Regions from separate parts of the Lysinibacillus sp. NPDC093197 genome, predicted to be linked through region 1. Evidence: riboswitches for the same ligand, from Rfam matches in the RefSeq annotation. Region 1 holds a riboswitch; each other region holds the start of a gene.
What was found. A riboswitch is a leader RNA that binds a small molecule or an ion and turns the genes downstream of it on or off. The one in region 1 is predicted to bind S-adenosylmethionine.

Region 1 (3,284 bases):
GCGCATCCAGATTATAAAGAGCAATTATGGGCGTACTTTAATGACGCAAATGAAGCAACAGGTGGTCACCATACACCGCATGATTTAGAAAAAGCACTTTCTTGGCATGTGAATTTAGCAAAGAACGGTACAATGCTAGATCCATCATTTGCTAAATAATATATTTAAAAAGTGTTAGATTGACTGCTATCAATCTAACACTTTTTGCTATGCGTTGATGTCTGCTTCTGCGGATGCATTCCACGGGTACACAATCAGCCGTAATCGTCGCTGCCACGCTGTCAGTTGCGTCTTAAGTTTGTACTGTAGCCGAGTAGTCACACCTCTCGTTACCACCAACTAGAGTCCTCAAAGATATGTCTCATCCTCTTGGTTTATACTGACTTTTTAAAGGCAGATGTTACTTTCGGTTCTGTTCCTTGGAATAGCCTTTTAATATTTTCAATATGCAAAATGAACGCTATGCATAAAAGTAGAATGGAAATAATAGTTGGGCCAATTCCAGGTATCCATAAATAAGTTGCCGTACAAAATACAATATAAAATTCTAACACACCGACGATTAAATAGTTTGTAGCGAAAGATAAAATCACAAATAATATAAGTGCACATAAAGCAATTTTCCAATCGACAGCCAGTAAAATCCCAATAATGGAGGCAGTACCTTTGCCACCTTTAAAGCCCATATGGAATGGGAAATTATGCCCTAAAATAACACTAGCAGCCATTGTATAGATTAAGAGCCACGTTTGTATTTCAGTGAATTGTGATGCATTAGAAGAAAAGTAGTAGATGGCACAGAGAATAGCACCGACGCCTTTACCAATATCAATTAGCGCCACTAATAGGCCGTATTTCCAACCAAGAGAAAGCGTTGCGTTCGAGGCACCAGCATTGCCATGACCAGTCTTTTTTAAATCTACACCCGATAGAAATTGTGCTACTTTAGATCCGTGGATACAGCCGATTAAATAACCGATGATAATAATAATAAAAAAAATAATGGCTTTTTCCATAAAAAATGCTCCTTTCATTTTTATTTTTTAATATAGTGTATGTGCTCTTATTACGTAAATTAGCAGACAGAAGTTTCAGAAAAAAATAAATTTTACTGTTGACAGAAAAAAAGTCTATGTTTATACTGTGTAACAACGATGGAAATTGAATCACATACTCTTATCAAGAGCGGCGGAGGGATAGGCCCTATGATGCCCGGCAACCAGTGAGTGACAAACTTGCTAAGGTGCTAATTCCTACAGATTCTTACTTGGATCTGGCAGATAAGGGGAGGAAAACTTGCAACCGCAACCCTCTTCTTAACTGAAGAGGGTTTTTGTTTTCTACACATAAATCCTCCTCATCTCCGGTACCATCGTAAAACCATTAAGGAGGAAGAAAATATGTCGAATTTCAAACCAGAAACATTACTATTACACGGTGGTCAAGAGCCTGACCCAGTGACAGGTTCTCGAACTGTACCAGTGTACCGTTCAACAGCTTTCGTATTTAAAGACACTGCTCATGCGCAACGTCTTTTTGCATTAGAAGAAGCGGGCAATATTTACACACGTATTACAAATCCAACTGTAGATGTTTTTGAAAAACGCGTCGCTTTACTGGAAGGCGGTACAGCAGCAGTAGCACTTTCATCAGGTGCAGCAGCTATCGCATTTTCAATTTTAAATCTAGCAAGTGCAGGGGATGAAATCGTAGCAGCAAGCTCTTTATACGGAGGAACATATAACTTATTAGCAAATACACTACCAAACTACGGTATTAAAACAATTTTTGTAGATGAAACAAACCCTGAGAACTTCCGATCTGCGATTAATGAAAACACAAAAGCAGTGTTTGCTGAAATTTACGGCAATCCAAGTTTAAAGGTTTTAGATGTAGAAGCAGTAGCAACGATTGCACATGAAAATGGCTTGCCATTAATTATTGATAGCACATTTGCTTCACCATATGGCGCAACGCCAATCGACTTTGGTGCAGATATAGTTGTTCACTCAGCAACAAAATGGATCGGCGGTCATGGTACAACTTTAGGTGGCGTTGTTGTAGATGCTGGGAAATTTGATTGGACACAAGGTAGATTCCCTAGATTTACAGAGCCAGACACATCGTATCATGGATTGCGATATGGTATTGATACTGCAGCGGCTGCATTTGCCACAAAACTGCGTGTGCAATTACTACGCGATTTTGGTCCAACATTAAGTGCTGATGCTGCCTTTAACTTACTACAAGGTTTAGAAACGCTTCATTTGCGTATTCCTAAACATAATGAGAATGCGTTAGCAGTTGCAGAATATTTACGTAACCACCCATCCGTGGAATATGTAAACTATAATGGATTAGAGGAGTTTGCTTCCCATGACTTAGCGAAGAAATACTTGAAAAATGGCTTCGGTTCAGTGCTTACATTTGGCATTAAAGGTGGACGAGAAGCAGGGCGTCAGCTAATAGATAGCGTGAAACTATTCTCGCATGTAGCAAACGTTGGAGATGCAAAATCGTTAATTATTCACCCAGCATCTACAACCCATCAACAATTATCTGCTGAGGAACTAATCCAAACTGGCGTATCCGAGTCGCTCATTCGCTTATCAATCGGTTTAGAGGCAGTTGAGGATATTATTGCAGACTTAGAACAAGCAATTGCACAAGTAACACCTACTGAACAAAAAGTAGAAGCTTAATATAAATTGATAAATTAGGTTCATGTCGTAGCGTTAACGTATTTTCTCATTCGAAGTACCTCATTTGGTAATGCGTATAACGTTGCTACATCAATCATTACCTCATTCGGTAAGTTAACTGAAATTTCCTATAAATAATACCTAGTATTTTTATAAGTATTGTTGACTTGATTAAAACCATGCTATATACTAGGGATTAAGTTAAATGTTCGAATGGCTACCAACCTAGAACAATTTTAAAGATTGTCGATGTTACGTAATTCTAAATGCCGCTACAGTTTAGGCGGTAACAATTAATTTGTTTTCATAAGTGCTCCCCCACTTTTGAATAAATATATGAAAAGAGTGTAGCTACATAGCCAGTAGCTACGCTCGCATTAAAAAACTGATCGAAAAGGAGTGTTTTAAATGGGAAATGTTTATCGTGCACAAAATGTAACAGCTTATATAATTTATGAATTAAATGAAAGTCAACATTTTGTGAATAACCTATCCATTCAAAACTTACTTTCGACAGTTGAAACAAAATGGCAACAAACTTTTGGACATAGTGCTTTTGAAGAAATCGTATATGCTAAAGAA
Region 2 (3,284 bases), on a different contig from region 1:
CAAAATCATTATTAGTCGGTGTACTTACCTTTATGAGTCTTTTTTCATTCCCGCTTGTTGTGTTGCTTATGTTTTTCCCTTCTGCAGTCAATGTGACAAAATCGGCTCAAAAAGGATTTTATATCGGCACACTGTTTGGAGGAATCGTATTAATCCTCATTATTGCCCTTTCAACACTCGTTCTTGGTCCGACTAATACATCAAGTAAAACATTTCCAAGCTATGCGCTCGCTCAAAGAATTTCAATAGGCAATTTTTTTCAGCGTGTTGAAATTATTATGGCTGTTATGTGGATTATATCTATTTATATCCGAACTTTTATTTATTTTCATGCAACGGTAATTGGCTTAGGACAAATACTGAAAATAAAAGATCCTCGGCCACTCATTTTACCACTCGGGATGTGTATGATTGCACTGGCTCAAATTGCTCATCCAAATATTGTGCATTCAAATAATTATAATCAGAAGATTTGGCCATTGTATTCGTCGGTTTTAGCCGTTTTATTACCATTGTTCTTACTAGTAGTCGCTAAAATTCGAAAAATTAAAAAGGCTGAAACCGAACAAAGCACCACAGATAAACAGCAAGATTCGAAGGCACAACAGGAGCCAAAAGAACAACAAGATTCAAATGCACAGCAAGACCCGAAGGCACAACAGGAGCCAAAAGAACAACAAGATTCAAAAACACAACAAGATTCGAAGACACAGCAAGAGCCAAACAAACCAAACTCAACCGAATCTCAATAAGGTAAAACAAAAACCTCCATTTCTCACTTTTTACAATTGAGAAATGGAGGTTTTTTATAACTGTATAATGTCAGTTAATAGTTTTGAATTAAATATGGTATTCAATTTCATCAACAAAGTCCCATTCGTACGGTGTTTCTTGGTATACATAATAGTTGAGCCAATTCGAAAATAGTAAATGCGTATGTGCTCGCCAAGTATTAATCGGCTCATTAGAAGGATCATTATGCGGGAAATAGTTAACAGGAATTGCAATATCAATTCCTTTTTCAACATCACGGTAATATTCATCAGCTAATGTTGTCGCGTCGTATTCTAAGTGACCTGTAATCATTATGTTCTTATTATCCTTTGACTGCACGATAAAGACGCCAGCATCTTCTGAATAGGACAGTAAACGTAAATCTGGGTGCTTACGTACTTCATCAATGGAAACCGATGTATAGCGTGAATGTGGCGCTGTAAATAAGTCACTAAAGCCACGCACTAGATCGACTGTTAAATCGGTAATGACATGTGAATATACACCAGAACATTTTTCCGGCAGTTCAAATTTACCGATACCGTAATGGTGATACAGTGCAGCTTGTGCACCCCAACATATATGCATTACGGACGTAACATTTTTCACAGACCAATCCATTATTTCTGAGATTTCTTCCCAATAATTCACTTCTTCAAATGCCATTTTTTCAACAGGTGCCCCTGTAATAATCATACCGTCAAAGCGACGATGGCGAATCTCTTTAAACGTCGAATAAAATAGCTGTAAATGTGATTTACTAACATTTTTTGATTCATGTGTTGCTGTATTTAAAAATGTAATATTTACTTGTAATGGTGTATTACCGAGTAATCGCAATAATTGTAGCTCTGTCTTTTCTTTTTCTGGCATTAAATTAAAAATTAAAATATTTAAAGGACGAATTTGTTGCGTTTTGGCGCGGTCTTCTTCCATTACGAATATTTTTTCCCCACGTAAATGTTCTCCAGCTGGTAAGTTTTTCGGAATATTAATAGGCATGTTGCATTCCCCTTTTCGTTAATTTTTTCTCTCTATCTAAATAAAATTAAAAAAATCCCCCTCATTCCTTTAGAGCAAGAATGAGAAGGATAATTATCACGTTCACTCTTATCTCTCAAAGGAAAAATCCTTTGGTGGAATTAGCACCTTTCTAACATTGTTAGAGGTTGCTGAAGCGTCATCGGGCCAAATCCCTCAGCTTCTCTTGATAAGATTATTTAATTAAAAAGAATTGTATCATGAACGATTAAGAATTTCAATAATACATAGAATATTTAGTATTTAAATGAATGGAAGCATATTTTTTGTTAAACACTATTATTAATTCTACCGAAAGCTTTTTGTAAGTTACGTAAATACGGCTTAAAGTTTTACCATCTATTAGCCTAAGTAGATGACAAACAAATGACAATTTACAGCCGATTACAGCAAAGTGGTGTAAATAGATTTTTGTACAAATAAATCGTAATGGTAATCAAAGAGGTATTATGTTAACATATACCTTTAGTAACAGAGAGGAACGTGAATATTTTGATTAAAATTGAACTCCCAAAACCAGACTTAGTAATTCGTCAACGTGAGCAAGTATTAAAACCTGGGGAAGTAGAAATCCCGCCATTCCATGGTTTTATTGATTTCCATAAAATCACTCGCGAAAAAGGTGGCATTTTCTTATTCTACAACGAAAAAAACGAGCTATTGTTTGTAGGGAAAGCGCGTAAAATTCGTCAACGCATTAAAAAACATTTTGAAGATAATGTATCACCTATGAAAAAGTACCGTGATGAAATTTTCAAAATTGAAGTATATGAAATTGATGATCCAATGGAACGTGAAATTTACGAAACATATGCAATTAACACATTCCGTGCAAAATATAATCTTGAAAAAGTATTTTATTAAAAAAATGCCGTTAGCATGTAACATGCTAGCGGTTTTTCTTTTCTTTTTACCTTCAAAAATGAAAAATACCCTGAGAGCTTTGTCCTCCCAAGGTATTTTGCTATTTAAATAAATACTTTTTCATCTTTAAATTTATTAGCTGTTAGGTAACTTACGATGACAAAAATAATGAATGAAGCCACTATTGGGATTGTCACTGTATGCATGCCAAAGATTGACGGATAAAAACGATCAATCACAATATATAACGTCATGCCCGTAATCATGGAAGCAATTGCGCCGTATTTATTAGCCTTTTTCCAATATAAGCCTAGAACAACTGACCAAATAAAGACCGCTTCTAGTCCGCCAAATGCAAATAAATTGAGCCACACAAGTAAGTCTGGTGGATTTAACGCAAATACAACGACCGCCAAACCAATTACTGTAGTTACGATGAAGCTTGCTCGCTTAATTTCTCCATCGTTGGCAGTTGGCTTCACGTAGTTTAAATAAATATCCTTCACAACTGTTGAACTAACTAACATAAGCAACGCATTAACTGTAGACATCGTTGCTGCCATTGGTGCTGCTAAAACAATACCCGCTAAAAATGGCGGTAAAAC
Region 3 (3,284 bases), on a different contig from region 1:
TCCCAAAACGGTTTCACTATACCATCTCCTCTATCGGTTAGTTTATAAAAACGTGCTTTGACAAAACTTCATCAAAGCACACTGACAATCTATTGCGTAATAATTAACATGTCATTTTCATCAAATTGCCACATATCACCGTGTGCAACTTCCCAATAAAAGCCGTTTGGGTCTTGGAAATAGCCGCTATAGCCTCCCCAAAACACTGTTTCAGGCTCCTTTACAATATTCGCTCCAGCTTTTTTTGCTAACAAAAATACTTCATCGACTTCTTCTTTAGACTTTCCATTATAGGCAAGTGTAATGCCATTAAAGCCATTCCCTACAGCAGGTGGATTCGCTTCATCAATATCCTTTACTAAGCGCTCAATTGGGAATAAAGATATTTTTGTTCCTGCATTATTAAAAAAAATAACATCTGGATTTGTTTCATCCCCATAAACGACTACTTCAAACCCAAGCCCATCACGATAAAATGCCAGCGATTCTACCATATTTTTCACACCCAATGTAATTAAGTTTAAACGATTCATCCCATCTGCCCCTTTTCTACGGTATCTAATACTTATTCTACTTTTTTAATTAATTTCCCTTTATCTCACGTTCCATATAAAAGATGTTCTTCAACACAAAACATAATGCCGCTACATAAGATACACTAAGATATTAGCCATGGATTGGAGGAATTCTGCTGTATTACAATCCTTATCCGTATTATGTTTATCAATATCCACATTGGGGCACTTCTAATACGCCTTTACCGCATCATTTGCCGGGACAGCTTGCGATGCCCACATCCCCAAACCCAAATCCGTACCCGCCTATTAATACGTTGAAGTTGAAGACATCTGCCAAACAAATTCAGCCAATTATGCAGCAGGCCCAATTACTGACAGAGAAAATTGAAGGGTCTGATCAATTTGCACATGATCTTAAAAATGCCGCACAGCTTTCCAAGCAGGATGAAGTGCAAAAACTCATTTCTTCAGCTGGCGTTACGGCGAAGTTTGAAGCGAAATATACGCCAGATAATATTCGAATTGTATTATCAGAAGGTGGGTGCTGTAGTATAGCGGTAATTTTATATTGGTAAGGGAAAAGCTTCTTATTTTTTATAACCATGCACTCCGATAGAACTTGTAAACTATTTATGATTATGCTAAAGTATTTGGTATTACTATTTCTGAAAATTCATATATTTTTCTTATCAAGAGAGATGGAGGGATTGGCCCTATGAAGTCTCAGCAACCAGTCTTAGGCATGGTGCTAATTCCAATTTGCGAAATTCGCAAGAAGATGAGGAGACTGACTTCAGTTACACGAGAGTCCTCTTCTACAAGGAGGGCTCTTTTTTTATTTTATTTTAAACAAGAGTTAATTTCATATGGAGCAAAAGGGGCTAGGGGCTTGCACGTGGAAAGCGTCTGCCTAAAGCGTAATTTTTATCTCTTCTATGTTCGTATTTAATGATGAAATTGATTCACTACTCATAATAAAGAAAGCAGGGAATACAAATGACAAATGAACTTTTACAAGCATTGCAGTTATTAAAATCTAAGCAATGGGTTGACTTAACACACACATTCGGACCTAACTCACCCCATTTTTTTATGTTTGAAGATGCCAAATTTGAAACGCTCTTTTCGCATAATGACGGCTTCTTTGCACAACAATTTACGTTTCCTGGGCAATATGGAACACATATCGACCCACCTATACACTTTGTTTCAGATACACGCTACTTAGACGAATTAGAATTAAAAGAACTTGTCCTACCGCTAATTGTTATTGATAAGTCCAAGGAAGCTAAATCGGACAATGACTTCACGTTAAGTGTACAAGATATTTTAGATTTCGAAGCAGAATATGGAGAAATTGAAGCAGGTACATTTGTTGCTCTGCGAACTGATTGGAGTAAACGTTGGCCTGATAAGGATTTATTTAATAATAAAGATAAAGATGGTCATAACCATATTCCAGGTTGGGGATTAGAAGCGTTGCAGTTTTTATTTACAGAACGGAACATCAATGCAATAGGTCATGAAACGTTCGATACAGATTCAGCGGCAGATTTCCGTAAAAATGGAACGCTTGATGGCGAATACTTTGTACTAGATCAGGATACATATCAAATTGAACTGATGACGAATTTAGATAAGCTACCAGCAAAAGGAGCAGTCATTTTCAATATTGTGCCAAAGCCTGAAAAAGCATCTGGATTCCCTGTACGTTCATTTGCTATTTTGCCTTAATTCTAGACAAAAATGGTCTGCCTCAAAATGTCATAAAACATTTGCAGCAGACCTTCTTTTAACATGCGATATTCATTTAATCGTATTTCTTTTTTTAAAAATATAGTACACAATCAGCATTATTACTATAAACAGCAATATAGCAAAGAGGCTGTATTGGGATAAATACATACCAACAAAACGCCACTTATTTCCTAGCTCTTTCCCTAAAGTAATAAATGTGAAAGTCCATACTATTGCACCTGCATACGCATAAACAGCAAACTTTTTATAAGGATAATTATTAATGGCTGCAATATATGCTGTAAGGTGACGAACGCCAGGTATAAAGTATCCAATTAATAATAATACAGGCCCTATCTTTTCAAACAATTTTTTCGTAAACTCAATTTTTTGTGCAGTTATATAAATTTTTGGCCCATATTTTTGTAATAACGGCAAACCGAATCGACGACCAACAAAGTAGCTGAGGGTGATGCCTCCTGCAGCTCCCACCGCAGCACTTATTAATGCAGGAATATGCTCTAAATTTTCTCGATAAACATTATACCCTACATAGGTTAAAAAAATTTCATCAGGAAGTGGCAGCCCGACAATCCCTCCAACTAGTATAAGAATAATCCCAAAATACCCGTAATGTTCAATAAGAGATTGCACGTGATGCACCATTTTTTACCCCACCTAAAGCCTTAATTTTCCCATTATCTTAGCTTAACATAAGCCTCTTAAAGTCAATTATTTCTAACAATCACTTTTGCATAGGTTTAATCATTATTACATGTATATCAATATTGTACAATCAACAGAACTTTATTTTTGTTAAATTCAGTTTTCAACAAAAACCCGCTTTACCGTATCTTCGTATCTCCTTCAGCGCGCTAATTTCTATTGATGATGACTCCATATCCCTTACTGTAGACTACGTCAAAACGACTTGTTAGTAACTGATGAGCTGACTAAAAAACAAATACATACGACAATGGCAACTAGAATAGCTACCACAATCATTATTTATAATTTATTCATACAATC

Region 2: linked by a shared signal. The riboswitch ahead of metA (homoserine O-acetyltransferase MetA) and the one ahead of ACIP9G_RS11685 (O-acetylhomoserine aminocarboxypropyltransferase/cysteine synthase family protein) in region 1 are both predicted to bind S-adenosylmethionine.
Region 3: linked by a shared signal. The riboswitch ahead of ACIP9G_RS19240 (cyclase family protein) and the one ahead of ACIP9G_RS11685 (O-acetylhomoserine aminocarboxypropyltransferase/cysteine synthase family protein) in region 1 are both predicted to bind S-adenosylmethionine.

Annotation. Positions count from the first base shown of each region.
Region 1 covers NZ_JBIVOH010000003.1:370,198-373,481, reverse strand. Annotated here, with positions in the region: gene scpC (succinyl-CoA:acetate CoA-transferase ScpC) at 1-159, shown strand, start outside; gene ACIP9G_RS11690 (glycerol-3-phosphate acyltransferase) at 375-1,016, opposite strand; SAM riboswitch class I at 1,174-1,287, shown strand; gene ACIP9G_RS11685 (O-acetylhomoserine aminocarboxypropyltransferase/cysteine synthase family protein) at 1,401-2,702, shown strand; gene ACIP9G_RS11680 (hypothetical protein) at 3,111-3,284, shown strand, end outside.
Region 2 covers NZ_JBIVOH010000001.1:142,911-146,194, reverse strand. Annotated here, with positions in the region: gene ACIP9G_RS00730 (GerAB/ArcD/ProY family transporter) at 1-752, shown strand, start outside; gene metA (homoserine O-acetyltransferase MetA) at 841-1,776, opposite strand; SAM riboswitch class I at 1,882-1,991, opposite strand; gene ACIP9G_RS00720 (nucleotide excision repair endonuclease) at 2,308-2,679, shown strand; gene panF (sodium/pantothenate symporter) at 2,784-3,284, opposite strand, start outside.
Region 3 covers NZ_JBIVOH010000009.1:30,370-33,653, reverse strand. Annotated here, with positions in the region: gene ACIP9G_RS19255 (methyltransferase domain-containing protein) at 1-17, opposite strand, end outside; gene ACIP9G_RS19250 (VOC family protein) at 90-533, opposite strand; gene ACIP9G_RS19245 (YuzC family spore coat inner layer protein) at 788-1,093, shown strand; SAM riboswitch class I at 1,202-1,303, shown strand; gene ACIP9G_RS19240 (cyclase family protein) at 1,515-2,252, shown strand; gene ACIP9G_RS19235 (DedA family protein) at 2,325-2,921, opposite strand.